Regions from separate parts of the Microbacterium sp. KRD172 genome, predicted to be linked through region 2. Evidence: riboswitches for the same ligand, from Rfam matches in the RefSeq annotation. Region 2 holds a riboswitch; the other holds the start of a gene.
The links. A riboswitch is a leader RNA that binds a small molecule or an ion and turns the genes downstream of it on or off. The one in region 2 is predicted to bind FMN.
Positions count from the first base shown of each region.

Region 1: linked by a shared signal. The riboswitch ahead of pnuC (nicotinamide riboside transporter PnuC) and the one ahead of ribD (bifunctional diaminohydroxyphosphoribosylaminopyrimidine deaminase/5-amino-6-(5-phosphoribosylamino)uracil reductase RibD) in region 2 are both predicted to bind FMN.

Region 1 covers NZ_JABFAS010000002.1:327,702-343,355, forward strand. The annotation lists gene J1M43_RS01775 (hydroxypyruvate isomerase family protein) at 84-887, shown strand; gene J1M43_RS01780 (2-hydroxy-3-oxopropionate reductase) at 939-1,817, shown strand; gene gcl (glyoxylate carboligase) at 1,839-3,635, shown strand; partial or broken gene J1M43_RS16610 (glycerate kinase) at 3,637-4,740, shown strand; gene allB (allantoinase AllB) at 4,759-6,192, shown strand; gene bcp (thioredoxin-dependent thiol peroxidase) at 6,189-6,665, shown strand; gene uraD (2-oxo-4-hydroxy-4-carboxy-5-ureidoimidazoline decarboxylase) at 6,813-7,310, shown strand; gene uraH (hydroxyisourate hydrolase) at 7,307-7,651, shown strand; gene pucL (factor-independent urate hydroxylase) at 7,656-8,606, shown strand; gene J1M43_RS01815 (J domain-containing protein) at 8,634-9,551, opposite strand; gene pnuC (nicotinamide riboside transporter PnuC) at 9,551-10,267, opposite strand; FMN riboswitch at 10,342-10,470, opposite strand; gene J1M43_RS01825 (hypothetical protein) at 10,600-10,830, opposite strand; gene J1M43_RS01830 (protein-L-isoaspartate O-methyltransferase) at 11,078-11,665, shown strand; gene J1M43_RS01835 (DUF808 family protein) at 11,886-12,803, opposite strand; gene msrA (peptide-methionine (S)-S-oxide reductase MsrA) at 12,949-13,494, shown strand; gene J1M43_RS01845 (glycoside hydrolase family 130 protein) at 13,520-14,494, opposite strand; gene J1M43_RS01850 (carbohydrate ABC transporter permease) at 14,510-15,352, opposite strand; gene J1M43_RS01855 (carbohydrate ABC transporter permease) at 15,349-15,654, opposite strand, start outside.
Region 2 covers NZ_JABFAS010000002.1:2,373,694-2,389,347, reverse strand. The annotation lists gene J1M43_RS11920 (helix-turn-helix domain-containing protein) at 1-122, opposite strand, end outside; gene J1M43_RS11915 (phosphoenolpyruvate carboxykinase (GTP)) at 231-2,096, shown strand; gene J1M43_RS11910 (ABC transporter ATP-binding protein) at 2,374-4,359, opposite strand; gene J1M43_RS11905 (hypothetical protein) at 4,388-4,522, opposite strand; gene J1M43_RS11900 (LD-carboxypeptidase) at 4,539-5,573, shown strand; gene J1M43_RS11895 (Fe-S protein) at 5,575-5,931, opposite strand; gene ribH (6,7-dimethyl-8-ribityllumazine synthase) at 5,979-6,473, opposite strand; gene ribA (GTP cyclohydrolase II) at 6,470-7,744, opposite strand; gene J1M43_RS11880 (riboflavin synthase) at 7,741-8,370, opposite strand; gene ribD (bifunctional diaminohydroxyphosphoribosylaminopyrimidine deaminase/5-amino-6-(5-phosphoribosylamino)uracil reductase RibD) at 8,370-9,407, opposite strand; FMN riboswitch at 9,457-9,603, opposite strand; gene J1M43_RS11870 (sugar phosphate isomerase/epimerase) at 9,637-10,491, opposite strand; gene J1M43_RS11865 (carbohydrate ABC transporter permease) at 10,488-11,321, opposite strand; gene J1M43_RS11860 (sugar ABC transporter permease) at 11,321-12,331, opposite strand; gene J1M43_RS11855 (ABC transporter substrate-binding protein) at 12,300-13,619, opposite strand; gene J1M43_RS11850 (SIS domain-containing protein) at 13,888-14,889, shown strand; gene J1M43_RS11845 (PfkB family carbohydrate kinase) at 14,891-15,654, shown strand, end outside.

The DNA of each region.
Region 1 (15,654 bases), 2.0 Mb from region 2:
TCGCCCGGCGCGCCGTAGACTTTCGTGTAGCAGAAGTTTTCTTCCACAATACGGAAAGACACAAACAAGACGAAGGAGTCGAAATGACGTACACGGTGAACTGCTCGATCCTTCTCACCGAGCTCCCGCTGCTCGAGCGCCCCGCCGCGGCGAAGGCCGCCGGATTCGACGCGGTCGAATTCTGGTGGCCGTTCTCCACCTCTGTACCGCTCGACCACGAGGTCGACGCGTTCATCGCCGCCATCCGCGACGCAGGCGTGCAGCTGACCGGCCTCAACTTCAACGCCGGCGACATGCCGAACGGCGACCGCGGACTGGTCTCGTGGCCCGCACGCGGCAAAGAGTTCCGCGACAACCTGGCCGTCGTGGTCGGCATCGCACGCGAACTCGGCACCAAGGGTTTCAACGCGCTGTATGGCAACCGCATCGACGGGGTCGACCCGGCCGCTCAGGATGCCGTGGCGATCGAGAACCTCGCGGCCGCCGCCGAAGCCGTCGGGACAGTCGGGGGCACCGTGCTCGTCGAGCCGGTCAGCGGCGCAGAGCGGTACCCGCTGCGCACTGCGGCGGACGCTCTGGACGTCATCGACCACGTCCGCACCTCGACCGGCGCGCGCAACCTCGCCCTGCTCGCCGATTTCTACCACCTCGCGGTGAACGGCGACGATGTGCCCCAGGTCATCGAAGAGCACGCCGCATCGTTCGGTCACATCCAGATCGCGGATGCGCCCGGCCGCGGCGCCCCCGGAACGGGCGCCCTACCCATCGACACCTGGATCGCACGCAGCCAAGAGCTCGGCTATTCCGGCTACATCGGCCTCGAGTACAAGGCGCCCATCGAGACCGCGTTCGCATGGGCGGCAGCAGCCGCCGGCAGAACGCGCTGAGAACACATCCACTTCCGCGGCATCGTCGCCGCATCACACGAAGGAATCATCATGAGCAGCATCGCAGTCATCGGCCTCGGCATCATGGGCCTTCCCATGGCCAAGAACCTCATCGCCGCAGGACACTCGGTCACCGGCTACAACCTCAGCAAAGACCGCATCGACGAACTCGTCGCCGCGGGCGGCCAGGGCGCCGACGGCATCCCCGCGGCAGTCAAGGGCGCCGACGTCATCATCACCATGGTGCCGGACTCCCCTGATGTCGCAGCCGCCGTCCGCGGCGAAGAGGGCATCTTCGCGCACGCCGAGAAGGGAGCGCTGTGGATCGACGCATCCAGCATCCGCCCCGACGTCGCGAAGGAGCTCGCCGACGAGGCGATCGCCGCGGGCCTCCGCGCCGTCGACGCTCCCGTCTCGGGGGGTGAGCAGGGTGCGATCGACGCCGTGCTGTCGATCATGGTCGGCGGCACCGAACAGGACTTCGCCGACGCTCTGAAGGTGCTCGAGTCGGTCGGCAAGACCATCGTGCACGTCGGGCCTGCAGGCGCCGGGCAGACGGTGAAGGCGGCCAACCAGCTGATCGTCGCCGTGAACATCCAGGCGCTGGCCGAGGCCATCATCTTCCTCGAGGCATTCGGCGTCGACACGGATGCTGCGCTCAAGGTGCTCGGCGGCGGACTCGCCGGATCCAAGGTGCTCGACCAGAAGGGCCAGAAGATGCTCGATCGCGACTTCTCGCCCGGATTCCGCCTCGCCCTCCACAACAAGGACATGGGCATCATCACCGCCGCCGCACGACAGGCAGGCATCACCATCCCGCTCGGCGCCCACGTGGCCCAGCTCGTCGGCTCCGCCGTGCAGCAGGGCGACGCCGGCCTCGACCACTCCGGGCTCTTCAAGCTGACCGCGGCCTTCGCCGGTCGCGCCTGACACTGTTTCTAAGGACAAGTCATGACTCGCATGCGCGCGGCAGATGCCGCCGTGGCCATCCTGGTGAAGGAGGGCGCCATCGAGGCGTTCGGCCTGCCAGGGGCCGCCATCAACCCTTTCTATTCCGCGATGCGCGCCAACGGCGGCATCCGGCACACCCTTGCCCGCCACGTCGAGGGCGCAGCCCACATGGCCGACGGCTACACCCGCGCCGCCGACGGCAACATCGGCATCTGCATCGGCACCTCCGGCCCCGCCGGAACCGACATGATCACGGGGCTGTACGCGGCCTGGGCCGATTCGCTGCCGATCCTGTGCATCACCGGCCAGGCGCCCGTCGCGAAGCTGCACAAGGAAGACTTCCAGGCCGTCGACATCGAGACCATCGCCAAGCCCCTCACGAAGATGGCGATGACCGTGATGGAGGGTGCTCAGGTTCCCGGTGCCTTCCAGAAGGCGTTCCAGCTGATGCGCGAGGGGCGGCCTGGTCCGGTGCTCATCGACCTGCCGATCGACGTGCAGCAGACCGAGATCGAGTTCGACATCGACGCCTACGAGCCGCTGCCGATCGCCAAGCCCGTCACTTCGCGCCGTCAGGCCGAGAAGGCGATCGACATGCTCACCGCGAGCGCGCATCCGGTCATCGTCGCGGGTGGCGGCATCATCAACGCCGGCGCGTCCGCTCAGCTCGTCGAATTCGCAGAGGTGCTCGGCATCCCGGTCATCCCGACTCTGATGGGCTGGGGCACCATCCCCGACGATCATGAGCTGAACGCCGGGATGGCGGGTCTTCAGACCTCGCACCGCTACGGCAACGCGACGCTGCTGGCGTCGGACTTCGTGATCGGCATCGGCAATCGCTGGGCCAACCGCCACACCGGCAGCGTCGACAAGTACACCGAGGGGCGTACGTTCGTGCACGTCGACATCGAGCCGACGCAGATCGGTCGCGTCTTCGCGCCGGACCTCGGGATCGTGTCGGATGCCGGTGCCGCCCTCGACGCGTTCCTCGAAGTAGCGCGCGAGCGCAGCATGTCGGGCACCCTGCCGGACTACTCGGCATGGGCCGATGAGAGCCGCGAGCGCAGGGCCACGCTGCAGCGCAAGACGCACTACGACGACGTGCCGATGAAGCCGCAACGCGTGTACGAGGAGATGAATCGCGCCTTCGGCAAGGACACCACCTACGTCACGACGATTGGGCTGTCGCAGATCGCCGGCGCGCAACTGCTGCACGTGTTCGGTCCGCGCAAGTGGATCAATGCCGCGCAGGCCGGTCCGCTCGGATGGACGGGGCCTGCCGCTCTCGGTGTCGTCCGCGGCAAGCCGGGCGAGACCGTGGTCGCACTGTCGGGCGACTACGACTTCCAGTTCATGATCGAAGAGCTCGCGGTGGGGGCGCAGCACAAGCTGCCGTACATCCACGTCGTCGTGAACAACAGCTACCTCGGGCTGATCCGCCAGGCCCAGCGCGGCTTCGAGATGGACTTCGAGGTGTCGCTGGCGTTCGAGAACATCAACTCCCCGCACGTGGAGGGCAGCACCGCGAACGGCTATGGTGTGGATCATGTCAAGGTCGCAGAGGGACTCGGATGCCGGGCGATCCGCGTCGAGCGCCCCGAAGACCTCGCCGCGGCATTCGCTGAGGCGCGGTCTCTCATCGAGCAGTATCAGGTTCCCGTCGTGGTCGAAGCGATCCTCGAGCGCGTGACGAACATTCCGATGGGCACCGAACTCGACAACGTCAACGAGTTCGGCGAGCTCGCCGTCACATCCGAGGATGCTCCGACCGCTATCCGTTCGCTCGCGAAGGTCTGAGATGCGTCTGGTCATCGCCCCCGACAAGTTCAAAGGGTCGCTGACGGCTCCCGAGGTGGCTGAAAGGGTCGCCTCGGGAGCGCGGCGCGCCGACCCGACGATCGAGGTCGTGACCGTTCCGGTCGCCGACGGCGGTGAGGGCACTCTGGATGCCGTGCTCGCCGCAGGATTCTCCTCCCGTACTGCTCTGGTCGCCGGACCGACCGGTGCGCGGATCGAGGCGGAGTTCGCGGTGCGCGGTGAAGAAGCGGTCGTCGAGATGGCGCGCGCCTCTGGCCTCGACTTGCTACCCGGTGGCCGTAAGGATGCGCTCGGGGCGACGAGTCTCGGCACCGGCCAGCTCATCCGCGCGGCTCTGGATGCCGGATGCCGACGCATCGTGCTCGGAATCGGAGGCAGCGCTTCCACCGACGGTGGGGCCGGTCTGCTGCAGGGGCTCGGCGTGCGGTTCCTCGACGCGGACGGTTCAGAACTGCGGGCGGGTGGCGGGGCACTCGCGCGCCTCGACTCCGTGGACGTGAGTGGGTTGGATGCACGGCTGCGCGACGCCGAGATCATCCTGGCGAGCGACGTGGACAATCCGCTCACCGGGCCGACCGGCGCTGCAGAGGTGTTCGGGCCGCAGAAGGGCGCGAGTGCCGACGACGTCGCGACGCTCGAGGCGGGTCTTGCGCGGTTGGTCGAGGTGCTTTCTGCCGCGGGCGGGTTCCCTGTCGCTGCGGCCGACGCCGCTTCCCGAGAGGGGGCTGGTGCCGCCGGCGGCGTGGGATTCGCCGCCATAGCGCTCGGCGCGACCAGGCGCGCGGGAGTCGACGTCGTCCTCGAAATGACAGGCCTCGCCTCCCAGATGGAGGGGGCGGATGCCGTCATCACCGGCGAGGGCAGCCTCGACGAGCAGAGCCTGATGGGCAAGACCCCGGTCGGCGTCGCACGTGCGGCGGCCGCTGCCGGCCTGCCGGTGTACGCGGTCTGCGGGCGGACGACGCTGTCCGCCGATGCGATTGCGGACGCCGGGTTCGCCGGAGCTCGCGCACTGTCCGAGCTCGAACCAGACGCCGAGCGCAGCATGGCTGAGGCCGGTCCGCTGCTTGAAGAGCTCGCCGAGGGCTTGGTGCGCACGATCATCGCAGAGCTCGATCTTGCAGAGCTCGATCTTGCAGGACCCGATACTGCAGGCGCGCACCGCTATGACCTCGTTCTTCGCGGTCGCGCCCTGATCGACGGTGCGATCACCTCCGCTGAGATCGGGGTGCGCGACGGCCGAATCGCCAAGGTCGCTCCTGCGGATGCCGGGCTCAGCGCCGCCCGGATCGTCGAACTCGCCGCGGACGAGGTGCTCCTGCCCGGCCTGGTAGACACGCACGTGCACGTCAACGAACCGGGTCGCACCGAGTGGGAGGGTTTCGAATCCGCCACGAGGGCGGCCGCGGCCGGTGGGGTCACGACGATCGTGGACATGCCGCTCAACAGCATCCCTCCCACCGTCTCGGTCGCTGCGCTCGATGAGAAGCGCGCCGTGGCGGAGGGGCGCGTCTTCGTCGACGTCGGATTCTGGGGCGGGGTGATCCCCGGCAACATCGCCGAGCTCGCTCCACTGCACGACGCGGGCGTCTACGGGTTCAAATGCTTCCTGCTTCCCTCCGGGGTCGATGAGTTCCCTGAGGTGTCTGTCGTCGAGATGCGCGACGCGATGGCGGTGCTCGCAGGGCTGGACTCGCTGCTGGTCGTGCACGCCGAAGATGCGCACATCATCGAGGAGTCGGTGCAGCCGGGGAGCCGCGAATACGCGCCGTTCCTCGCCTCGCGCCCGCGCTCGGCGGAGGATGCGGCGATCGCCGAGGTGATCCAGGGCGCGGCCGACACCGGCATACGCGCACACATCCTGCACCTCTCCAATGGCGACTCGCTCGGACGGATCGCGGCGGCTCGAGCCGATGGCGTCGACCTCACGGTGGAGACCTGCCCGCACTATCTGACACTCACCGCCGAAGACATCCTCGACGGGAGCACAGCATTCAAATGCTGTCCGCCGATTCGCGAGGGCGACAATCGCGACGAGCTGTGGCGCGGATTGTCGGAGGGGACGATCGACTACATCGTCTCCGATCATTCGCCGTCGACGCCTGAGATGAAGTTCGCCGGCGACGGTGACTTCTCGCTGGCGTGGGGCGGCATCGCGTCACTGCAGCTGGGGCTCCCGCTCGTGTGGACGCACGCGCGCGAGCGCGGGTACTCGCTCGAGCAGGTCGTGTCGCTCATGGCCGAGAAACCGGCGGCAAGAGTCGGTCTGGTCGACAAGGGCCGCATCATCGAGGGCGGCGCGGCCGATTTCGCCGTCTTCGCCCCGGAGGAGACGTTCACCGTCGATGCGAAGCGCCTTGCGCACCGGCATCCGATCACCCCCTACGACGGCCAGCAGCTCACGGGTATCGTGCGAACGACCTACCTCGCCGGAGCGCGGGTCGAGAGCGACGCCCCTCGCGGCCGGCTGCTGCGACGGGAGAATAGTGCTCATCGAGGAGCTGCCGAACCTGTCGAGAATGGAGAAACCGCATGATCAACTCAACCGAAGAGCTCGAGGTCGGCCAGAAGGCTCCGGACTTCACGCTCACCGATGCATCCGGAACCCAGCGCACGCTGTCCGAGCTGCGCGGTGCACCAGTCATCGTCTACTTCTATCCGGCGGCGTTCACTCCAGGCTGCACGACCGAGGCGTGCGACTTCCGCGACAACCTCGGGTCGTTCCAGGGCGCTGGGTACACAGTGCTCGGGATCTCGCCCGATCCGGTCTCGAAGCTCGCGGAGTTCGCGGAGGCCGAGCAGCTGAGCTTCCCGCTGCTGTCCGACGAGGATTCCGCTGTCGCGAAGGAATGGGGTGCGTGGGGTCAGAAGACCGTGAACGGCCGTACGTTCGACGGCCTGATCCGCACGACGGTGGTGATCGACGCCGACGGGGTCATCTCGTCCGTGGAGTACAACGTGAACCCTGAGGGGCACGTCGCTCGGCTCAGGGACGAACTGCTGAAATGACCGCTGAACTGGGGTGCAGGGCTTGCCAGCTCCAGCATCCCGTTCTATGATTGTCGTATGCTGAAATAACAGTTCCACGATACGAGAGACATTCGCTCGTATTCCTTACACCGTGGATGCCAGCACGCAAGAGAAAGAGATCAAGCGATGTTGCTTGAGCAATTCAATCTGGCGGAGCGAGGCGACGCTGTCGCCGCGCTCAGGCCGTGCATCGATGTGACGCGATGGTGTGAAGACATCGTCGATCGCCGTCCGTACGAGTCGGTCGATTCTCTCGTGACGGAGGCGGCGCAGGCCGCCGATCCATTCACGGCCGAGGAGATCGATTCGGCTCTCGCGCACCATCCTCGGATCGGTGAACGTGCGGGGGGCGACAGCAGGGAGGCGACGCTGTCGCGCTCCGAGCAGGCCGGACTCGACCCGTCCGATGCCGACGTGCAGCAGGCGCTTCGCGACGGCAACCTCGCGTACGAGGAGCGCTTCGGCCGGGTCTTCCTGATCCGCGCGGCCGGGCGATCGGCGGGCGAGATCCTGTCGAGTCTGCGGGAACGTCTGCAGCACGATCCTGCCTCGGAAGAGCGGATCATCGCCGGGCAGCTGCGAGAGATCGCGCTGCTCCGACTGAGAGGAACCATCACCGCATGACTGCTGTGTCGCACATCACGACCCACGTGCTCGATGCCGTCCAGGGGCTTCCGGCACCGGGGGTCACTGTGGTGCTCTCCGCTCTCAGAGACGGTGAGTGGATGCTGCTCGCCGAGGGCGTCACGGATGCCGACGGCCGCGCCAAGCAGCTCGGCCCCGAGGCCGTGCCCGCCGGCACCTACCGGCTCCACTTCGACACCGGCGGGTACTTCGCCCGCACCGACACCCCCACCTTCTATCCCGAAGTCGTGCTCACGTTCGTCGTCGATGACGAGCAGCGTCACTATCACGTGCCGCTGCTGCTGAGCCCCTTCGCATATTCGACCTACCGAGGAAGTTAGAACGATGACCGACATCATGACCCGCACCGAGACCTCCACCGCGACGCCGGACGACGGCATCATTCTCGGCCCGAACCAGTACGGCAAGGCCGAGGTCCGCGTCGTCAAGGTCACCAGAGACGGTGACCGGCACTCGATCGAGGACCTCAATGTCACTTCGCAGTTGCGCGGCGACTTCCAGGCCGCGCACCTCGACGGCGACAACGGTCACGTCGTCGCTACCGACACCCAGAAGAACACCGTGTTCTGCTTCGCGCGGGAGGGGATCGGTTCGCCCGAGGCGTTCCTGCTGCGGCTCTCCGATCACTTCACGAGCTCGTTCGACTGGGTCAAGGGCGGTCGCTGGCTCGCTGAGAGCTACGCGTGGGACCGGATCCAGGTCGACGGCGAGGGGCATGACCACTCGTTCGTGCGCTCGGGGCAAGAGACGCGCACGGCCGTCGTCGTCGCCGGGGGGGCGGAGCGGCACATCATCGCCGGGCTGAAGGGACTGACGGTGCTCAAGACCACGCAGTCCGGATTCGTCGGGTTCCCGAAGGACCGATACACGTCGCTCAAGGAGACCACCGACCGCATCCTCGCCACCGACGTCTCGGCGCGCTGGCGGTACGCCCAGGATGCCGATGCTCGCGATCTGGACTTCAATGAGATCTACGCGGACGTGAAGCGCATCCTGCTGGAGGAGTTCACGCGGCAATACTCGGCTGCGCTGCAGGCGACGCTGTTCGATATGGGCCGTGCGGTGCTCGCAGCGCATCCTGAGATCGCGGAGATCCGCTTCTCGATGCCCAACAAGCATCACTTCGTCGTCGATCTCGAACCGTACGGTCTCGACAACCCCAACGAGGTGTTCTTCGCCTCCGATCGCTCGTACGGCCTGATCGAAGCGGCCGTGACCCGTGAGGGTCAGGCCGAGGTGGCGTCGGCATGGGAGGCGGTCAGCTCGTTCTGCTGAGCGCTCGGCTCGATCTGAGCCCGTCGCTCAGACGAATCGCACGGCGTGCTGCAGGCGCGTGCGCACATCGAACAGCTCGTTGCCGCCGATGTCGCGCGCGCCCGGCACGCCCTGGCGCAGCACGGTGTGCAGCGCGCTGCGGCGCACGACGACCACAGGGACGCCGCGCACCTTCCCGAGGGGCGTGATTGCCTGGTCGAGGTCGTCGTCGGGCAGCACGACGATCGCTCCGCCGAAGCGGACACGGGCCGAACGTGCGACGACGCGCATGCGGGCGAGGAGAGCGGCGATGGGTGCGGCGCCGTCGACGGCCGGGCCGATGATCTCGCCGCGTCGGAAGCGGACGACCTCGCCGAAGTCCTCGGACAGCACGCCGTACAGGCCGGACGGGCTGAGTATGACGTGATCGAGCTTCGCGTCGGGCTCCGGGCCGGTCGCGACGTCGTGCCACACGGTGAAGCCCATGCCGAGGTCGGAAACGGTGCGCGCGGTCTCCTCTTCGGCGAGGGCGTCGGCGAGCATTCGGCGCAGTTCATGCGGTGCTGAGCGTACGAGCGCCGGGTCGTAAGGGTCGGGAACTTCGACGCCGTGGCCCGCCCATTCGCGGATCAATGACAGGTAGCGCTCGCGACGCCAACCGCCCGGGTGCCCATAGGAGCGTGCCTTCGGACGGGTGTCGGTGCGGGCAGGAGGCGCCTGCCAACCGCTCCAGGTCACCTCGTCGGCCGAGAAGCCGTGGCCGCGATCGTAGGCGGCGCGGGCTTCGACCGTGCCGACCAGTTCCCACGCCCGCTGCACCTGGTTGAACGCGGCAGCATCGCCGCCCGCATCCGGATGCGTCTGGCGCAAGCGCAGGCGGAACGCGCGCTTGATCTCGTCAGCGGTGGCGGTGGGGTCGACGCCGAGCACCTCGTAGGCCGAGGCGGAGAGCGGGCTGTCGAACATCACTCTCCATTCTGGTCGGTCCTCGCTATGCGCGGGTCGGGCATGATCGTGTCGATCTTCGGCTTGGCGTTCGCGTGCGCGCGCCACCAGACGACGAATCCGACGGCGGTGAAGACGCCGTAGAACACGTACATGAAGCCGGTGGCGTAGTACCCGGAGCTGAAGAGCAGTGGCACGCCGACGACGTCGACGGCGATCCAGATCAGCCAGAACTCGGTCCAGCCCTTCGCCATGCCGTAGGTCGCGAGCAGCGATCCGACGAAGGTCCAGGCATCCGCCCAGACCGGTTCCCACGAGCCGAGCAGACGGAACAGGGGCGTCAGAGCGATCGTTCCGATGATCATGACGAGTACGAGTCCGACGCGTGCGCTGTTCGGTGCCCAGCGTGGAGTCACCTGCCCGCCGCCTGCGGATGCCTGGTGCCAGCGGATCCAGCCGTAGATCGCGACGGCGATGAACATGATCTGGCGGCCTGCCTGACCGAGCAGGTTCGGCAGTGAATGGGCGGGGTTGAGGATGGATCCGAGGAACACCGTCAGCAGCAGCAGATTGCCGACGATGCCGACCGGCCATGCCCAGACCTTGCGGCGCATGCCGCCCAGTGCGCTGGCGAGGCCGAAGACGTTGCCGACGACCTCGCGGATGAGCAGGCTCTGCCCACCGGGCAGTACCCACTGCGAGTTGAAGGCTTCGACCAGCCAGCGCAGGATGTCCATCGTTCTCCATTCGGCATCGATGCTGCCGAGGAGGATGCTGCGCTCTGACATGCGCGTCGCCGCGCATAGCTCACGCTGTGCTTCTCCCATCCAGACTTTGACTGTCGGTACCGGAGTTCCACCGGTTCAACCGCCGCTCCGAAGAGCAGCGGGTCGCGGACTATGACCGCCGGTTCGGAATTTCACCGACCCCGGAGCACATGTGTGTTCATTGGGAACATTACCCGAGGTCGGGGAGGAGCTCGTTCAGCCCGGCGATGGTCAGGTCGAAGCGATCGGATGCCGTCGGCGGGTCACCGACCGGGTCGATACGGAAATGCGTCGAGACGCTGTCACGGGGTGTTCCATGTGGATTCGGGTTCGGTGTGGCGTTCGTGGTCGAGGGCTTCGTCGACGGCTTGGTAGTCGAGGTGGGGGGATCGCCATTTGGCGTAGGGGTCCCACCAGCCATCCAGAAGCTCGGCGTCATCAGCGACGCGAAGATCACCACCCGCACCAGAGGAGCCCATCGCATCGGCCAACAACCGATCGATGCCCTCCAACTCCTCCGCCAGTGATCTCATACCCCCATTCAACCCGGGGCCACCGACATTCAAACCCCAGATCAGACCACCTTCACGAACTGTGCACAACCACCCGAAACCCCACACCCGTGGAGGAAGAGTGCGCACACGATCGGCGCTCGAAAACTGACAGTGCGAGCGGCGAGCGGCGACTGGCGCGCCGCAAACGCGAGGCACCCGAGCCTTCGGGCGTCACTGACACCGACGTCACCTGGTGCCCCGCCGTCCTCCGGCGTACCGTCACTTCATGGCCGGAATCAGGGTGGATCCCGCAACAGAAGCCCGCGTGCGCGCCGCCATGTCATCCACCCCGCGTGCAGATTTCCTGCCTCCCGAAGTGCGCCACTTGGCAGACGCCGACCATCCGGTGATGATCGGCTGGAACGCGACGAACTCGCAGCCGTCGACGGTGGCCAGGATGCTCGAGTTGCTCGACGTGCAATCAGGTGACCGCGTGCTCGATGTGGGAAGCGGTTCGGGGTGGACCACCGCCATTCTCAGCGTTCTGGCCGGCGACGAGGGCGCCGTCATCGGCGTCGAGCTGGTCCCGCAGTTGGTCGAGTACGGAAATGAGCGGCTCGCGGAGACCGGAACACGCGCCGAGATCAGGGAAGCCGTCCCCGGTGTCCTCGGCCTCCCCGACGAAGCGCCGTTCGACCGGATCCTCGTCTCAGCGCAGGCGGCGACAGTTCCGACACAGCTGGAGGCTCAACTCGCCGAAGGCGGACGCCTCGTCGCGCCGATCGCAGGGCTGATGACAGTGGTCGACATGCGTGACGGCCTCCCGCACAGACGGGCGGATGCCGGGATCTACAGCTTCGTCCCTCTCGTCTGAGACGATGACCGGCACGAGAGACGCGAGCGCATCACGCCTCCAGGTCCGCCCAGCCCGCGATGTCAACGCCGTGATTGTCCGGCGACGCGATCGTCCACGATTGGGGTGCGGGGTCGTCGGCAGCGATGCGCCCACCCGCAGCGACCGCGGCCCGCACACGCCGCTCCGCGAGGCTACGCCCGCACCCACCGCCGGAAAAGCCCTCCGCCGAGATCGCGAACTACGCGCCCACCGTCGTCGGCGATTCCTCGCCTTCATGGAAGCTCGGCTCCTTGCCCAGCATCCGTCCGATCAGAAGCACGATCCCGACGACCACGAGTCCCACGGCGAGCCCGGCCACCGCTGAGACGAAGGTCTCGCCGATCCACGCGATGACTGCTCCGGCGGGCGCGAGGAATTCCTGGATGCCGTGCAGCATGTCGCTGAAGAACACCAAGCCGACCTCGCCGAGGTTCGCAAGCAGCAGGTGGCCGCCGACCCACAACATGGCGACCGTTCCGACCACGCTGATGACGCGGAACACCGCCGGCATCGAACGCACGATCCGCGTCCCCGTGTGGCGCACGCGACGCGAGGGGTTCTTCGCCATCTTCAGCCCGATGTCGTCGATCTTCACGAGCAGCGCGACCGCGCCGTAGACGATGACCGTCATCAACAGGGCGATCGCGGCGAGGATCGCGAGCGTCATCCAGATGTCGAGCCCGGCCTCGAGATTCGACAGCGAGATGAGCATGATCTCGGTCGACAGGATGAGGTCGGTGCGGATCGCACCCCAGACGAGCTTGTTCTCGTTGCGCGCACCCTCATCGGCGCGGCCGTGGCTGAGCCCGAACCACTCCAGCACTTTCTCGGCGCCTTCGAAGCAGAGATACGTGCCGCCGAGGATGAGGAGGAACGGCAGCACCCACGGAGCGAACGCGGTCAGAAGCAGTGCGATCGGGATGATGATCACGAACTTGTTCGCGAGCGATCCGAGCGTGATCTTCGCGACCACCGGCAGCTCGCGTGCCGGCGAGATGCCCTGCACGTACTGCGGAGTGACAGCGGCGTCGTCGATCACGACACCCGCGGCCTTGGCCGACGCCTTCATCGCAGCGCTCAGAATGTCGTCGACGACGGCGAGCAGACCAACCGACATGCGTCCCCCTAGATGTTCAGGAAAGCAACACTACTGGCCCGATGCCCTGGCCGCTGTCGCCCGGAACCTCGATGTGGTGCGGAATGCCCGAAGCGGTGAGACTGTTCTCAAGGGGTGACAGATCATCACCCGAGGAGGGTCCATCATGACCGATACCGGAACCATCACCCGCACACCAGGCACCGAGACGGCGGTCCTCGCCGGCGGATGCTTCTGGGGCATGGAAGACCTCGTCCGTCGCCAGCCCGGCGTGCTCGACACCAGAGTCGGCTACACCGGCGGCGAGAACGCCTACGCGACCTACCGCAATCACCCCGGTCACGCCGAAGCCCTGGAGGTCGTGTTCGATCCCACGAAGACGACGTACCGCGACGTCCTCGCGTTCTTCTTCCAGATCCACGACCCCTCGACGCTGAACCGTCAGGGCAACGACATCGGCACGAGCTACCGTTCGGCGATCTTCCCGTTGAGCCCCGAGCAGGAGCAGATCGCCCGTGAGACGATCGCCGACGTCGATGCATCCGGGCTGTGGCCGGCCAAGGCGGTCACGACGATCGAGCCGGAAGGTCCGTTCTGGGAGGCCGAACCCGAGCACCAGGACTATCTGATCACATACCCGAACGGGTACACCTGCCATTTCCCGCGCGCGGGATGGGTGCTGCCGAAGCGCGAACAGGCCGCGAGCGCCTGACCGGCCTCACCCCGCGCGACCGGCCTCACGCCGTGCGCAGCGCACGCCCCCACGGCTGAGCCGGGTCGTGGATCGCGACGGCCAGAGTCGTGTCGGACTGGCCGTAGTACGCGAACCATCGATCCTTGAACTTCACCAGCCCCTCCACGAACGTCACGTTCGAGACGAGACCGTTGGTGTCCTCGAACGTCTGCGGACGCAGCCATGGTTCCTGAAGCCGGGCGATCACCTTCGTCGGCTCATCGGGGTCGATGGCGATCTGGCCGCATCGGTAGTCGACGTCGACCGAGCCGTCGTCATTGACCGTGCGCGTCGCACCGTTGGTGAGGAAGACCAGCAGTCCGTTGTCGGCCAGCACGGGCGAGGTGCCGATCTCGACCAGGGCCTCGTCCCATGTGCCGGGAGTCGGGGAGTACATCGGATCGGTGTCGGCGGTGCCTGGCGTCCAGTGGATCAGATCGTCGCTGGTCGCCCAGTAGATCGCGCCCTCGCCGAAGTACATCCACCACTTGCCGTGCATCTTCACCGGCACGATCACGCCGGCCTTCGACCAGTTGAACCCGCGTGGATCCATCGTCTTGAACGTGTCGAAGCCCTCGAACAGCGGACCGTGCTTGGTCCAGGTGCGCAGGTCCGTCGACGTCGCGAGGCACAACTGTGCGCTGTGGCGATCCCAGCCGGTGTAGGTGAGGTAGTAGGTCCCGTCGATCAGCGCGATCCGCGGATCCTCGCACCCGAAGCGCTCGTAGTCCTCGGAGGGGGAGAGGATCGGCGCATCCTCGCGAGTGAAGTTCACGCCGTCGGCGGATCGGGCCATGCCGATGTGCGACACGATGTCGTCGGCGTGCGCGCGGTAGAGCAGCACGACCTCGTCGCCGTCGACGAGCGCGGCCGGGTTGTAGAGGTTGGCCGATTCCCAGCTGTCACCGCGCGGACGCAGGATCGGGTTGCCCTCGTACGGGGTGAACGGGCCGAGGGGGAAGGAGGCTCCGGTGAACATGGATTCCCTTTCTGGTCAGCCTTTGACGGCTGCTCCGAGGTCGGTGGCTTTGAAGAACCGCTGGAAGACGATGAACAGGATCACGACGGGGAACGCGAGCGCCGTGGCGCCGGCGAGGATCGCGCCGTTCGGGTTCGCAGTGGACTGCGCGACATTGGAGATGTAGTTCGCGAGCGACACCGCGAGTGGTTGGAGCGAGGCGTCCTTCGTGATGAGGAACGGCCAGAGGAATTCGTTCCACGGGCCTATGAAGGTGACGAGGATCACTGTCACGAGTACGGGACGGATGAGCGGGATCGCCACCGATGTCAGCAGTCGGATCTCGCCTGCACCGTCGATCCGCGCCGCTTCGAAGATCTCCACCGGCAGCGCCTTGAAGAACTGCACGAAGATGAACACCGCCGTCGTGTTGATGAGGAACGGCAGGATCATTCCGAGGTGCGAGTCACCCAGTCCGTAGTTGCGGGTGATCTGGACGTAGAGCGGGATCATCAGGAGCTGGAACGGCACCATCTGCACGAGCAGCATCAGCACCCAGATCACTCCTCGGCCGCGGAAGTCGAGGCGCGCGATGGCGTAGCCGGCCAGCAGCCCGAACACCACCGTGCCCAGCAGCACGCCCGCGGTGAAGATCAGCGAGTTGAGGAGCGATCCGGCGAGATCGATCCGCGAGTCGATCGCGACGAAGTTGTCCACTGTCCAGCCGCCGGTCGGGAACAGCTCGTCCGGCGCATTGGTCGGGTTCGTCTGGAACGCGCCGACCAGCATGAAGTAGAACGGGAAGGCGAAGGCGATTGCTGCGATCGTGAGCAGGATGATGCTCAGGATGCGGGGCGCCTTGCGTGTGCGCTTCATCATCTCTCCTTCGTGGCATGGTTGGCTGCCAGCGACAGCATCCCGACAAGGATCACGAGGATCATGCCGATCGCAGCCGCCGTGTCCGGGTTCTGCTGCTGGATGCCGAGCTGGTAGATGAGCAGCACCGGCGTGGAGGAAGCCCCGTCGGGGCCGCCACCGTTGGTCAGCAGGTACGGCTCGGTGAACAGGTTCGCGCCGGTGATGATCGACAGGATCAGCACGAGCGTGGTCGCGCTTCGCACACCGGGAACCGTCACGTGCAGGAAGCGTTTGAACGCTCCGGCGCCGTCGGTCTCAGCCGA
Region 2 (15,654 bases):
CTCAGCTGCGAACCGGCGACGCCGACCTGCGCGCCGAGCTCGTCGAGTGTGAAGCCCTTCGCCACGCGATGGTGTCGGATGCGATGGCCGAGAGTCGTGAGATGGATGCCGGAGCCGCTCATTCCTTGAGCATATCGAAAGAACACTGATTCTTACGACCCGAATCCGCGAAATCTGCAAGTGATGTTGCGCAGAATGGACATACACACCGACTCTTCGAGGGAGTAGACATGGTTATGGCCGAGACCTTCACACCCCGCGTTCCCGCCGTCTCCGCGGCGCGCGAACTTGGCGCCGTCCCCGCCTACGACACCCCCGCGATGGCTGAGCTCGTCGCCTGGGTGGAGGAGATCCGCGCCCTCACGAAGCCGGCATCGGTGCACTGGGTCGGCGGTTCGCAGGCCGAGAACGACGCGCTGCTGCGCGGACTCGTCTCGGAGGGCAAGCTCATCAAGCTCAACCCCGAGTGGCGTCCTGGGTCGTACCTGGCGCGCTCGCACCCCAGTGACGTCGCACGTACGGAGGCGCGCACGTTCATCGCGTCGGAGCACGAGAAGGATGCCGGCCCCACGAACAACTGGGCCGATCCCGCCGAGATGCGGCAGAGGATGAACGAGATCTTCGAGGGCTCGATGCGCGGACGCACGATGTACGTCGTGCCGTTCTCGATGGGAGCCGTCGGGGGCCCGCTGTCGCACATCGGCGTGCAGATCACCGACAGCGCGTACGCCGTGGCGTCCATCGGCATCATGACGCGCGTGGGCGATGCCGTCACTCGGCAGATCGCCGAAGGTGCGCCGTGGGTCAAGACCGTCCACTCGGTCGGCGCTCCGCTGGCACCGGGCGCGCAGGACGTCGAATGGCCGTGCAACGACGAGAAGTACATCGTGCACTTCCCCGACACCCTCGAGGTGTACTCCTACGGCTCGGGCTACGGCGGCAACGCCATCCTCGCCAAGAAGTGCTTCGCGCTGCGCATCGCGTCCGTCATCGCCCGCGACGAGGGCTGGCTCGCGGAGCACATGCTGCTGATCCGCGTGATCGACCCGAAGGGCAAGGCCTACCATGTCGCGGCGGCGTTCCCGTCAGCGTGCGGCAAGACCAACCTCGCCATGCTGCGCCCGACCATCCCCGGCTGGAAGGTCGAGACGCTCGGCGACGACATCGCGTGGATCCGTCCCGGTGAGGACGGTCGCATGTGGGCCATCAATCCCGAGGCGGGATTCTTCGGCGTCGCACCCGGCACAGGCGAATCGACCAATGTCACCGCGGTCGAGACGCTGTGGGGCAACACGATCTTCACCAATGTCGCGCTCCGACCGGACGGCGACGTGTGGTGGGAAGGCCTGACCGACACGCCTCCGTCGCACCTGACCGACTGGGAGGGCAACGATTGGACGCCTGACTCGGGTCGGCCCGCCGCCCACCCGAACTCGCGCTTCACGGTCGCCGCATCGCAGTGCCCGCAGATCTCGGACGACTGGGAAGAGGCGGTGCCTCTCGACATCATCCTGTTCGGCGGACGGCGTGCGACGAATGTCCCGCTGGTCGTCGAGGCGACCGACTGGACGCACGGCGTGTTCCTCGGCTCCACGATCTCCTCCGAGCGCACCGCGGCAGCGGAGGGCACCGTCGGCGAGCTGCGGCGCGACCCGTTCGCGATGCTCCCGTTCTGCGGCTACAACATGGGCGACTACTTCGCGCACTGGCTGAAGGTCGGCCGGTCTCTGCGCTTCGACCGTGCACCGCGCATCTTCCAGGTCAACTGGTTCCGCCGTGGTTCGGACGGCCGGTTCCTCTGGCCCGGATTCGGTGACAACGCCCGCGTGATCGACTGGATCATCCGTCGCATCAGCGGCGAGGTCGACGCTGTCGACAGCCCGATCGGGCGTCTGCCGATCGCGGAGGATCTGAACCTCGACGGGATCGATGTCCCGGAGCAGGATCTCGAAGAGCTCTTCGCGGTGGATCCCGCCGCGTGGGCACAGGAGGCCGACTCGACCGAGGCCTTCTACGACACCTTCGGCGACACGCTGCCGGCGGCGCTGCGCACCGAGCTCGCGTCGCTGCGGTACCGCCTTGCGCAGGCGCAGTAAGCGCCGCGCGTGAAGACCCGCGGCGGCGGGATGGGAGGGGCTGACCCATGGCTGAGTGGTCCCGACCTCCTGCCGCCGCGACATGACCGGGCTTGCGCCCGATCAGCCGGGCCTGTCCCGTTCTGCTGACGTTTCGGGGGAATCAGTCAGCAGATCGGGGCAGCGTCCGTAATCTGTGCGCGTCCGGAATGTTTGCCGTCCGGTATGTGTGCGTACCCGGATGGCGCCTGCAGGGCCCTCAGGGCCCGCCCCGAGGGCCCGTCCTGAGGGCGGGGTGCTACGCCAGCAGTTGATGGCGGGCGAGATCCCGATACAGCGTCGTCGACTCGATCAGCTCGGTGTGCGTGCCTCGGCCGACGACCTCGCCGTGCTCCAGCACGATGATCACGTCACTGTCGACAACAGTCGAGAGTCGATGGGCGATCACGACGAGTGTGCGGTCGGCGGAGACGGCGTCGATCGCCGCGCGCATGCGCTGCTCGTTCACACCATCGAGCGATGAGGTCGATTCGTCCAGCAGCAGTATCGGTGCCTCGGTGAGCAGTGCGCGCGCGATCGCGAGTCGCTGACGCTCACCGCCCGACAGCATCACACCGTCCTCACCGACCGGCGTCTGGAGGCCGAGCGGGCCGCGTTCGAGCACATCACCGAGGTTGACCGCGCGAAGGACGCGCTCGCAGTCGGCATCTGTGGCATCGGGGGAGGCGAGCCGCAGGTTGTCGGCGAGCGTGCCGGCGAGGGTCGGAGCATCCTGCTCGACGTACCCGAAGTGCGCACGCAGCTCCGCGCGAGGATAGGTGCGGATGTCGTGGCCGTCCAGGCGGATGGATCCGCCGGTCGGATCGTAGAAGCGCTCGATGAGCGAGAGAATGGTGCTCTTCCCGGCACCGCTCGGCCCGACCAGCGCCACCCGCGCCCCGCGCGGGACGTCGAACGTGACGCCGCGGAGAACGTCGCGGTCAGGCTGATCGAGGTCGACCGCACTCTCTGCCGCGCGCTCGAGATGCGCGTCGACGAGGAGCGTGCGGGCCTCGTTCGCGGCCGCCTCACGCGCCGCGATCACGGTGTCGGGGTACCGGAAACGCACGTCGCGGAAGGAGAGAGCAGGCGCAAGCCCGCCCTCCGAGTCCGCAAGCCCGCCCTCCGAGTCCGCAAGCCTGATCCCTGAGCTCCCTCGTCCGATCCCAGAGCTCCCTCGTCCGATCCCTGAGCCTGTCGAAGGGGCCGACACCGACGCCGCGATCGTGGCATCCTCCTGGTCCTCCGTGGGAAGGTCGAGGACTTCCTGGATGCGTCCGAGGGCGCCGAGCGCCTGGTTCACCGAGGTGATCGCCCCGAACGTCGTCGCGAGCGGCATGAGCAGCATGAAGAGGAACAGCACGAACGTGACCAGCGAGGCGACGGTGATGGCACCCGCTGCGACGCGGAACCCACCGACACCGAGCACGGCGAGAAGGGAGAGTTGCAGAGCCACGCCCGAGATCGGCACGACAAGCGCTGAGACCTTCGCGATGCGCACTCCGATGCCGTAGGCGTCGTCGGCGAGCGCGGAGACCTCTTTCGTTTCGCGATCCGTCGCGCCGGACGCGCGCACGGTGCGGATCGAGCCGACGGCGCGCTCGACGGCCGACGCCAGTTCACCGACCTTCACCTGTTGAGCCGAAGACGCCGTGCGGATGCGACCGCCGAGCAGCACGACGACAGTGAGCGAGAGCCCGACGACGACCACGATGATGAGCAGCAGGACCGGATCGATGATGAGCATCGCGATCAGGGCTCCGAGGAACAGGAGCGCACTGCCCACGGCATCCGCAAGCCCCTGCGTGAGCACGGCGTACAGCAGAGTCGTGTCGGTGCCGACGCGCGAGACGAGGTCGCCGGTGCGGCGTGCGTCGAACTCGCGGATCGGCAGGTGCAGGATGCGGGCGATCAGCTGGCGCCTGCTGGAGAGCACGACGGCCGTGCCGGTGCGCTGGAGCAGGTAGTGCTGGTATCCCGAGATCACCGACGAGATGATCACGAAGGCGACGAGCGCCCACACGAGGATGCCGAGGGTCTTGTTCTCTTGGACGAGGGCGATCACCTGCCCGACCAGCAAGGGCTGCACCAGCGATGTCGCGGCGCCGATGACGCTCAGCACGGCGACGACGATCAGCGTCCTCTTGTGCTCGAACAGGAAGGGGAGGAGCTGGCGGAATGTGGCGCGCGGGCCGTCCTGCTGCGCACCGCGTCCACGTCGGCGAGTGAGCGCCGTGCGAGACATACGAGACCTCGATCTGAAGAAAAGGGGGTTACCTACGACCGTACTTCCTGTGCACGGCCTGTTTCGTCACGCCGACGGCGCTGGCGATGGCCTGCCAGGAGTATCCGCCCAGTCTTGCGCGGCGCACCTGTGCTTCTTCCGCACGCGCGATGGCCGACAGCATCCGGCAGACTGGGCGGATGCTGCATGCCCCCAAACTCGTCGCGGGCGACCGCGTCGCCATCCTCTCGCCGGCCTTCGCCGCTCCGGCTGTCGCCCCGGAGCTGCACGCGCAGGCACTGCGCCGGCTGACCTCGCTCACAGGCCTGATTCCGGTCGAGTACCCGACCACCAGCCGACTCGACGCATCACCCGAGGCGCGCGCGGCTGATGTCAATGCGGCGTTCGCTGATCCTGGCATCCGTGCGATCCTCGCAACGATCGGCGGCGACGATCAGATCCTCGTGGTGCCGCACCTCGACGGTGCGCTCGCGCAGGCCGACCCGAAGCCCTTCGTCGGTTACAGCGACAACACGAACATCTCGAACTGGCTGTGGGGTCTCCGCGTCGCGAGCTTCTATGGCGGTTCGACAGCCGTGCACCTCGGCCCCGGCCCTGCCGTGGACGACATCCACCTGCGTTCACTGCGCGCTGCGCTACTCGACGGCGGTGAGATCGAACTGACCGAACCGGGGGAGTCCGAAGACAACGGCAGGCGTTGGGAGGACCCTCGTGCGCTCACGGAGTACGGCGACCGGGTTCCGACGGAGCCCTGGGTCTGGGCCGGGCCCGCGAAGCGCGTCGAAGGCCGCACGTGGGGCGGATGCCTCGAGGTGATCGATGGACTGGCGATGGCCGATCGCCTACCCGCCGCGGAAGACCTCGAAGGCGCGATCCTGCTCCTGGAGACGAGCGAAGAGCGCCCGCCAGCCGGCTGGGTGGCGCGTTGGTTGCGGGGCCTGGGGGAGCGCGGCGTCCTCGCGGCTGCCGCGGGTGTCGTCGTCGCCCGTCCGCCCGTCAGCGACTTCGAATTCCACCCGACGGCGGAGGTAGCCGATTCTCTGCGCGCCGACCAGCGGGATGCAGTCATCGAGCAGGTTGCCCGCTACAACCCAGACGCCGTGGTCTGCATCGGTGTGCCGTTCGGACACACCAGGCCGCAGTGGATCGTGCCCTACGGCGGACGGATCGTGCTCGACGGAGCGCAGCAGATGGTGTTCGCGGACTACCGGTGACTCACCAGAGAACGGCGATACCGGCGTTGACGAGCGTGAGAACGCCGACAAGCCAGAACATGGCGGGCGGGATGCTGCCGGACTTGCGCTGCTTGGACAGGCCGATGCCGAGGAGAGCGCCGATGATGAGCAGAACCACGAGCTTGGTGCCGATCTTCGCGTAGTTCATCTCGGCGCCATCGGGCAGGCCCCACGGCGCCGCGAGGATCAGACCGCCGACGGCGGCGATCGCCATTCCGGCGTTCATCAGGCGCGTGAACTCACGCTTTCCTCCGAACGCCTGCACAGCCCAGCTTCCGAAGAGTGTGGCGAAGCCGATGAGGTGAACGAACAACACGATGTGGCGCAGGGTCTCCATGCGCTCAGGCTAGGACGGCGTGGCGATTTCCGCCACCAAGGCGAGCCTCAACCGCGCAGTGCCTTGATGACCAGTGCCGTCCGCAGCGCGGCATCCGCAGCCTCGGCGCCCTTGTCCTCCTTCGAGCCCTCGAGCCCGGCGCGATCCAGGCCCTGCTGTTCGTCGTCGAGGGTGAGCACGCCGAAACCGACCGGCTTGCCGGTGTCCAGAGCCACACGCGTGAGCCCGTCAGTGGTCGCTGCCGACACGTACTCGAAGTGCGGCGTATCGCCGCGGATGATGACTCCCAGTGCCACAACAGCGTCCGCGCCGCCGGCGAAGGCCGCCTGCGCCGCGACGGCGAGCTCGAACGAGCCGGGCACGCGCACGGTCTCGAACGAGGCACCGGATGCTGTCAGCACCCGCTCCGCGCCGGCGATCAGTCCGTTCGTGATGACGTCGTGCCACGTGCCGGCGATGATGAGGACTCGGAGTCCTGCGCCGTCGATCTTCTCGCCTCCTTCGGCTCCTGAGCTTGTCGACGGTGCTCCTGCGCCGCTCATGCGTTGTCCTTTCCCTGCGCGAGGGCCGCGGCGAGCTCTGCTTCGCCGATGATGTGGCCCATGCGGTCGCGCTTGGTCTCGAGGTATTGATGGTTGTTGGGGCCGACGCCGACGATCAGCGGCACCTGCTCGACGACGTCGAGGCCGAGTTCGCGCAGCTTGCTGACCTTGTCGGTGTTGTTGGTCATCAGTCGCACCTTCGACACGCCGAGGTCACTGAGGATACCGGCCGCGGCCGCGTACTCGCGGGCATCGGCGGGCAGCCCCAGGGCGAGATTGGCATCGACGGTGTCGAGCCCGTCCTCCTGGAGGCTGTACGCGCGCAGTTTGTTGATCAGACCGATGCCGCGTCCCTCGTGGCCGCGCATGTAGATCACGACACCGCCGTCCTGTTCGATGGCGTCGAGAGCCGCCCGCAGCTGCGGCCCGCATTCGCACTTCAAGGACCCGAACGCCTCGCCGGTCAGGCACTCCGAGTGCACGCGCACGAGCGCGGTCTCGTCGAGCTCGCCGGAGACGACGGCGATGTGGTCGGTACCGGTGACGCGGTCCTTGTAGGCGAGGAAGCGGAATGCGCCGTGCTCGGTCGGAACCGTGGCATCCGCCCGCAGGCTCACTCGGCGGCGGCCTGTTCGCGAGGAGGTGATCGGGCCATCCAACGGGTCGACCTCATCGAGATGGGCGATGAGCTGCTCGATCGTGATGACCGGCACCGCGTCGCGCGCGCCGAGCTCCTTGAGGCCGGGCAGGCGCATCATGCTGCCGTCCTCGGCGACGACTTCGGCGATCGCACCGATCGGCTGGAGCCCCGCGAGTTTCATGAGGTCGACCGCAGCCTCGGTGTGGCCGCTGCGCTCGCGCACGCCGCCGTCGACGGCGCGCAGCGGAAGAACGTGCCCGGGGCGGATGATGCTCGTCGCGGTGGATTCCGGGTTCGCGAGCACGTTCAGAGTGTGCGCGCGATCGGATGCGCTGATACCGGTCGTGACGCCCTCGGCGGCATCCACGCTCACGGTGTACGCCGTGGAGCGAGCGTCCTCGTTCGCCTCGACCATGGGAGGCAGGTTGAGATGGTCGGCGAGGTCGGACGGCATCGGGGCGCAGATGAACCCCGATGACCATCGCACCGTCCACGCGACCCATTCCGGCGTCGCGAGCTCTGCCGAGAGGATGACATCGCCCTCGTTCTCGCGGTCCTCGTCGTCGGCGACGATGACAGGGCGACCTGCACGCAGCGACTCGAGAGCTTCTTCTATGGTGGCAAGGCTCATCGTGAGCCTCCTTCCGAGACAGCCCGGAACGCCAGGAGGCGCTCGACATGACGGGCGAGGATGTCGGTTTCAAGATTGACGCGGTCGCCGACGCCCCGGCTTCCGAGGGTGGTGGAGACGAGCGTCTCGGGGATCAGCGAGACCTCGAGCCAGGCTGCCTCCGCGGTCGCCTCGCTCACGGCGCTGACGGTGAGGGACGTTCCGTCGATCGAGATCGACCCCTTGTCGACGACGAGGGGTGCGAGGTCAGCGGGGACCTCGACACGCAGCACGCTCCACTGATCGCCCGGTCGCACCTCGACGATGGTCCCGGTGCCGTCGACATGCCCCTGGACGATGTGACCGCCCAGGCGACCGCCTGTCGGCATCGCCTTTTCGATGTTGACGCGGGTGCCGACGGATGCCGAGGCGAGGGCCGACACATCGAGTGTCTGCTTCATCACATCGGTGTCGAAGGTGTCCGTCGTCGAGCCCACCACTGTCAGGCAGACGCCGGAGACGGCGATGGATTCGCCGTGCACAGCATCCTGCACGGCTTTCGGCGCTCGAACCGTCAGACGCCAGCCGTCCCCGGACGCTGTGATGGCGGTGATCTCGCCGATCTCCTCGATGATTCCGGTGAACATCAGGGTGTTCCTTCCTGGGGGTCGTCCTGGGTGACGCGCGCGATCGCGAGCAGGTCCGCGCCGAGCGGCACCCACTCGTCGATGGCCAGGCGTCGAGCGGCGTTGATGGTCGGTACACCGATATCGGTGAGGGCGAGGCGCTCGCCGCCGAGCAGCACCGGCGCAACGTACGCGAGGATGCGATCGGCGAGACCGGCGGCGATGAACGCGCTGGCGAGCGTCGGTCCGCCTTCGACGAAGACGCTCTGGATGCCGCGGGCATGAAGATCCGCGATCACGGCTTGAAGATCGTGCGTGTCGTAGAGCAGGGGTTCGTGCGGGTGGCGGCGCACTGCGGCATCCGCCGGCGTCTCACGTGCGCCGATCACGACGGGTACCGGCTGATGCTCGAACAGTGCGTCGCCGTCGCGTGCGGTCAGGGCGGGGTCATCGGCGAGCACGGTGCCGGCGCCGACGACGATCGCATCCGCCGCTGCGCGGCGGCGGTGCACGTCGGCCCGGGCCTCGGGGCCGGTGATCCACTGGCTGGTGCCGTCGTCGGCGGCGGCCCGGCCGTCGAGGCTCTGCGCCCATTTGATCGTGACCTGAGGGCGGCCGAGCTGCTGCGCGGTCAACCAATCGGAGATCAGGGCGCGCGCGGCATCCGCCTGTTCGCCGGCTTCGACCGCGACACCCGCGTCGCGCAGACGTGCGGCTCCTCCACCGGATGCGACTCCGGGGTCGTCTTGCCCGTACACGACGCGTGCGACGCCCGCTTCGATGAGGGCGGCGGCGCACGGACCGGTGCGACCAGTGTGGTTGCAGGGCTCGAGAGTGACGACGGCGGTGGCACCGCGTGCGGCACCGTGCGGCAGTTGGGAGAGCGCGTCGACCTCGGCGTGCGGGGTGCCGGCGCCGTGGTGCCAGCCCTCGGCGATGACGTCGCCGGCGGGGGAGAGGATGACGGCGCCGACCTGCGGGTTGGCGCCACGCGGTCCGCGCGCGGCGAGTTCGAGTGCGTGCGTCATCGCACGGCGCTCTGCCTCGGTCACTGCCATCCGTCGTCCTTCGTTTGACTCCGGGGATGACAGACTGCGCGTCGCCGCGCATCGTGCTGCCTCCCTTCCGGACTAGTGAGATTGCTCTCACATCACCGTCGGTCCCGGAATTTCACCGGATCAGCACGTCGGATAACCGACGTGCTCGCGGACTGTCACCGCCGGTTCGGATTCACACCGACCCCGGAGCACGTTGATGCTCAGTGTAGTCAACGCGGGAGCGCGTGTTTCATTCCGCGTCGTTGGAGACTGCACACACGCCGGCGACGGCATCCAACGAGCGCGCCAGAACGGGGCGCGGATCAAGCGCGTAGCGGCCATCGCCGAAGAGCTCGATCGTGGCGGCACCCAGGTAACCCTGACGATCAAGCGCTGTCACGATGTCACCGAGCGGCAGGCACCCGTCGCCCCAAGCGAGGTGGCCGGTGGGTGACCCATCGATCAGATGAACGTGCCGCACTCGGTCACCGAGCGCGGCGAAATAGTCATCGATCGAATCCCCTGCGGCATTCGCAGCCACGGTGTCGAGCACGACGCCGAGCGCAGGAGAGGCCACCTGCGAGAGCATCAACGCGGCGTCATCCGCCGTGACGACCAGATTCGATTCCACGCGCTGCAGCGGTTCGAGAACGCAGTCGAGGCCGAGCGCGGCCGCATACGCGGTGATCTCGCCCAGGCTGTCGGTGGCGCGAATCCACGCCGAGCGCCGGGGCTCGTCTTCCTGGCCTCTGCCGGAGGTCAGGAGCAGCCTTTGGGCGCCCAGTTCGATGGCGAGCTGTGCGGCGCGGTGGAAGGTCGAGATGCTCGCCGCCCGCCAGGTGTCATCGGCCGCAGCGATATTCACGGGATACATCACCTGCTCCGGTGTGAAGCACACGATCTCCAGACCACGATCGGCCGCCAGCGAACGAATGCTGCGCGCATCGCCGTCACTGAGCAGGTCCACGTGCGCGTGCGGCGCGACACCCCACAGCTCGACCTGCGTTCGATCGAGCGCGGCGAGGTCGTCGAAGCACTGTTCCAGCGAATGGTGCTGATAGGCGAAATTGGATCCGCACACGCGATCGACGAGCACGGACGTCACTTCCCGATTCCCTCGGATAGGCCCTTGATGAAGTACCGCTGGCTCGCGAAGAACATGACGATGATCGGGAGGGCGGCCACGACCATTCCCGCGAACACGACCGGGTAGTCCGTGCCGTGTTTGCTCATCAGGCTGGTGAGGCCGACCGGCAGGGTCTGAACGGTCGTACCGCTGGTGAACACCATCGCGAACAGGTATTCGTTCCACGCGAACAGAACGTGCAGGATCACCGTGGATATGATGATCGGCTTGCTCATCGGCAGCGTGATGCGCCAGAACGTCATCCACCGGCTCGCGCCATCCATCTCTGCGGCTTCATCCACCTCACGCGGCAGGTCGATCATGTAGGCGCGAATGAGGAATGTGGTGAACGGGATGCGGAACGCGGTGTAGAGGATCAGCAGCGCCCAGAACGTGTTGTACAGCCCCATCGCCTGGAACATACGCACAAGCGGGACGAGTGCGACCGCGGGTGCCAGCATGAGACCACCCAGGATGACGAAAGACGCTGATCGACCGAAGGGCATTCTGACGCGGGTGAGACCGTACGCCGCCCACGCACTGATGAACACGGTCGCGATCGTGGAGGTGACCGTCACGAGCACGCTGGCCATGAGGTAGTCGCTGACTCCGCGATTCCATGCGTCGGCGTAGTTCTCCCAGTCGAGCTGCAGCGGGAGCGCGAAGGGATTGCCGAACAGCTCGGTGTTCGTCTTGAAACCGTTGAGGACCATCCACAGCAGCGGATAGATCACGACGACGGCGAGGGCGAGCAGGAACGACCAGAGGAAGACACGACCGATTGCGGCGACGAATCCGGTGCGGGACATCAGAAATCCACTTTCTTGCGTCGGGTGTACCAGAGTTGTCCGAGCGCGATCACGAGTGTCACGAAGAAGATGACGGTGGCGATCGCCGCGGCGTATCCGAAGTCGTTGCGAACGAATCCGCTTCGGTACAGCCACGTCGCCAGCACCTGCGTCGAGTTGTTGGGCCCGCCGGTCGTCATCACCATCACTTCGTTGAAGACCTGGAACGCGCCGGATACGGTGACGATGACCATGAGTCCGGTCATTTCGCGTACGAGAGGAACTGTGACGTGGAAGAACCGTCGTACGGCGCCGATGCCATCGAGAGCTGCCGCTTCGTACAGCTCCGTCGGCACGCGCTGAATGGCGACGGCGAACAACAGAGTGCAGTAGCCGAAGCCCTGCCATTGGCTCATCGCGATGATCGAGACCATCGCGGTCGATTCTTGGCCTAGCCAGGGCTGTGTGAGCGCATCCAGGCCCACCGCATCGAGAGCGTGATTGAGGAGCCCGAGATTGGGTTCGTAGATGAAGTAGAAGAGCAGGCCCGCGACCGTGAGCGAGACCGCGGAGGGAACGAAGTAGATCGCTCGAAGAGCCTGCCGCCAGCGCGTGCTCCTCAGGCTCTCGATCATCGCGGCCAGAACGAGCGCACCTCCCACTTGGAAGACGATCGAGAGCACCGCGTAAAGGATGTTGTTTCCCAGCGACGTCCAGAACACCGGGTCGTGGGCGAGCTTCTCGTAGTTCTTCAGCCCGACGAACTCCGATGCCCCGGAGTAGATGTCCCACTCCTGCGTCGAGAACACGAGGTTCTGCACGAGTGGCAGGTAGACGAAGACGCCGAGCACGACGAGCGCCGGCAGCACCCACGCCAGCGACACCAGACGTCTGGCCGTGCCACGTGCCGCGCGCCCGCCCGCGCGCCCGCCTCTGCCGGACGTGACGATGGCTTCAGTGAGCGTCGGGGGCTGACGCAGGCCGGCCCCCGACGGCACCTCAACGGGCCGAGTCGTTGGCCGCTCGGACACTGTCGAGCACTTCCTCCGCGCTGGTGCTGCCGCTGATGATGGCTTCGCCGCCGGCAAGCCAGGCATCGGCGACTTCGGGAACGGTCACGGTGTCGAGCCAGCCGATCAACTGGGACGCCTCGTTGACCAGAGTGATGCCTTCGAAGACTGCCCGACTCGAGGTCTCTTCCGTGACGGCGCCCACGACGGCGCTCGGCTGCCCGTACGGGGCCGCAGAGAGTGCACCGGCGTTCTCGGGTTGGGTGACGAACTTCATGAAGTCCACCGCGAGCGCAGCTTGCGGGGAACGTGCGTTCACCAGGTAGCCCTCGGGGGCACCCTCGATCGCCCCGAGGTCGCCCGCGGCGCCCTCGGGTGCGGGCAGAGGGAAGAGACCGAAGTCATCGGTGGTGAGCGTGGAGCCGTCCGCGGTGACCGTGTCGAATTCAAGGACCTCTTGGTAGTACATGGCCGCTCGCCCGCCGGCGAGCGCCTCTTGCGCGGTCGTGTACAGAACACCGTTCGTGCCGTTTCCGGAGTCGGTGCACTCATTCACGAGGGTATGAAGCTGTTCGAGGGACTCGACGTAGCCCGGATCATTCCATTCCGCCTTCTCGGGATCGAAATCATCCCGGAGCACATCACTGGGAACGTTGTAGGCGAACAGCTGCTGCAGGTAGTGCAGTGCAGGCCAGCCGTCCTTGTTGCCGAAGGCGATGGGCTCGTACCCCGCGTCACGCAGCGGTGCGCACGTGTTGATGAGTTCGTCGAATGTCGTCGGTACATCCACGCCTGCCGCTGTGAAGGCGGTCTTGTTGTATCCCATGAACTTGCCGTTGTTGTAGAGCGGAATCCCGTAATACTTGCCGTCGCTCTCGAAGGCGGACAACGACGCTTCGCCGAAGCGATCACCCCACTCGGTGCCGGGCGCGATCTGGTCCGTCAGGTCGGCGGCGAGACCTCCGTCGATGAAGTTCTGGGCCCAATCACCCGTCCAGGTGAAGTAGATGTCGGGTAGCGCCTGCGAGGCCGTGAGGGTCTTGGTCTTGTCCTTCACCGACTGATCGGTCTCTTGGATGAGTTCGATCTCGACATCGGGATGCTCGGCGTTGTAGGCGGCAGCGAGATCTTCGAAATAGGTCTGGAGTGGATCGCCTCCGAATTTCGTCAGGATCGACAGCTTGCCCTCATACACCGGCTCGGCGTTGATATCCGCAGTCGGAGCGGGGGTACTGCCGGCACAGCCGGCGAGAAGGAGGGCGGATGCCGCGACGGCCGCGGCGATCGGGAGGGGGCGAGTCAAGCGCATGGTCTGCCTCTCTGCAGTGCGGACGTGTTCCGCGTGGGTCGCGGGTACTGATCCGCCATGGAAATGTCGGTGCGTGCTTGTCGAGTGAGTGTAGCGAAAACCTGGTACCGGTACCAGTGTCAATTTTTCGAATAGTCGATCCGAGTCAGATCTGGCCCTAGAGCAATAGTTGACTGGTGCGCATTCCATGTGTCAGCATTTGGTCACACCTGATACCGGTACCACATTGCCACGGGCGAGATTCGACGCCCACACGAAAGGATCGATGATGCTCAAGTTCGACGAGAACGCTTTTCGCAACCAGATCGCCAGCGCGGTCGCGCTGCGTCCGCAGATCGAGGATCTGGTCGAGATGCTCCTCGCGAAGGGGATCGACAATGTGCTGCTCGTGGGAGCAGGCGGTACCTACAGCCAGATGTGGCCGTACGAGCTGATGGCGCGAGAGCGGTCCACACTCCCCGTTCGCTCTGCCATAGCGGCAGAGCTCGTCGTGACCGGCGATGCGCTCCTCGGAGAACACACCGCTGCGGTGTTCACCTCTGTCACCGGGACGACTGAAGACGTCATCCGCGCCATGGAGTACGTCACCGCTGCCGGTGCGACGACGATCTCGTTCACCGGAGCCGCGGATTCACCCATCGCGACTGCTGCACATCACGCGCTCGTCTCTGAGCCGAAGACCTGGCCGTTCGACATGCAACTGCTTCTGCTGATCGGTCGGCTGCTGGACAAGCGCGGGGAGTTCGACGGATATGCCTCGCTTGCCGATGAACTCGTGCATCTTCCGGATGCCCTCGTCGCCGCAGCCGAGCAGGCGGAGCCGCTCGCAGCGGCCTTCGCCGAGGCTCACGCGGATACCGACTACTACTTCCTCATCGGGGGCGGCCCGCTCTGGTCGTTCGCGTATCTGTACTCGATGTGCATCCTCGAAGAGATGCAGTGGCTGCGCACGACGCGCGTGCACAGCGCTGAGTTCTTCCATGGCTCTCTCGAGTTGCTCGAGGACGACACCTCGGTGATCATCTTCCAGGGGGAGGACCGGACGCGACCGCTGACCGACCGTGCGCAGGCCTTCGCCGAGCGCATCTCGAATGATGTCAACGTCTTCGACACCCGCGACTATGCGCTCGAGGGATTCAGCCAGGACAATCGCGCGCTGATCGCGCCGATCGTGCTCGACACCGTCATGGGACGGGTGAGCAAGCATCTCGAGCGTGTGCGGGATCACTCCCTCGACCTGCGCCGGTACTACCGCGTCATGGACTACTGAGGTGAAGGCGCGCTCGCCGATGCGCGTGCTGGGCTTCGGCGACAACATCGTCGATCGGTTTCTCGACCGGGCGATCGATTATCCCGGCGGGAACGCGGTCAACGTCGCCGTCTACACGCGGCGCCTTGGCGCGCACGCGGAGTATCTCGGGGTCTTCGGCGACGACGAACTGGGCCGCTTCGTGCGAGCGTCGATCGAGGATGCCGGCGTGCCCACTCCTCGGAGTGTGGTGCGCGCCGGTGAATCGGGTGTGACATGCCTTCGTGTCATCGACGGCGATCGGGTGTTCTTGGGCTGGAACGGGGGCGGTGTCACGGTCCAGCAGCCGATCGACCTCTCTGATGACCGCGCCGCGTACGTGTCTGCTTTCGATCTCGTTCATTCGAGTGTGTACTCGCGAACCGAGGAAGAACTGCCGAAACTGCGATCTCGCGACGTCCTCGTCACCTTCGACCTCTCGAGCGAACCGGAGTTCCGAGAGCCGAGCTACCTCGACCGCGTGGCGCCTTATGCCGATCTGGTCCTGCTCTCGTGCTCGGGAATGGCGGAAGCCGAATCATTCGCGATTCTCGAAGACGCCGTCGCACGCGGTGCCGGAATCGCGCTTGGAACGCGTGGCACGGACGGCGCTGTCGCGGTCGACGGCGTCGCACGGATCACCGTCCCGGCCGAGCCTGTCGACGACCGGGAGATCATCGACACCATGGGCTGCGGTGACGCGTTCGTCGCAGGCTTCATCGTGGACCTGTACGGCTCTGGTTGGCG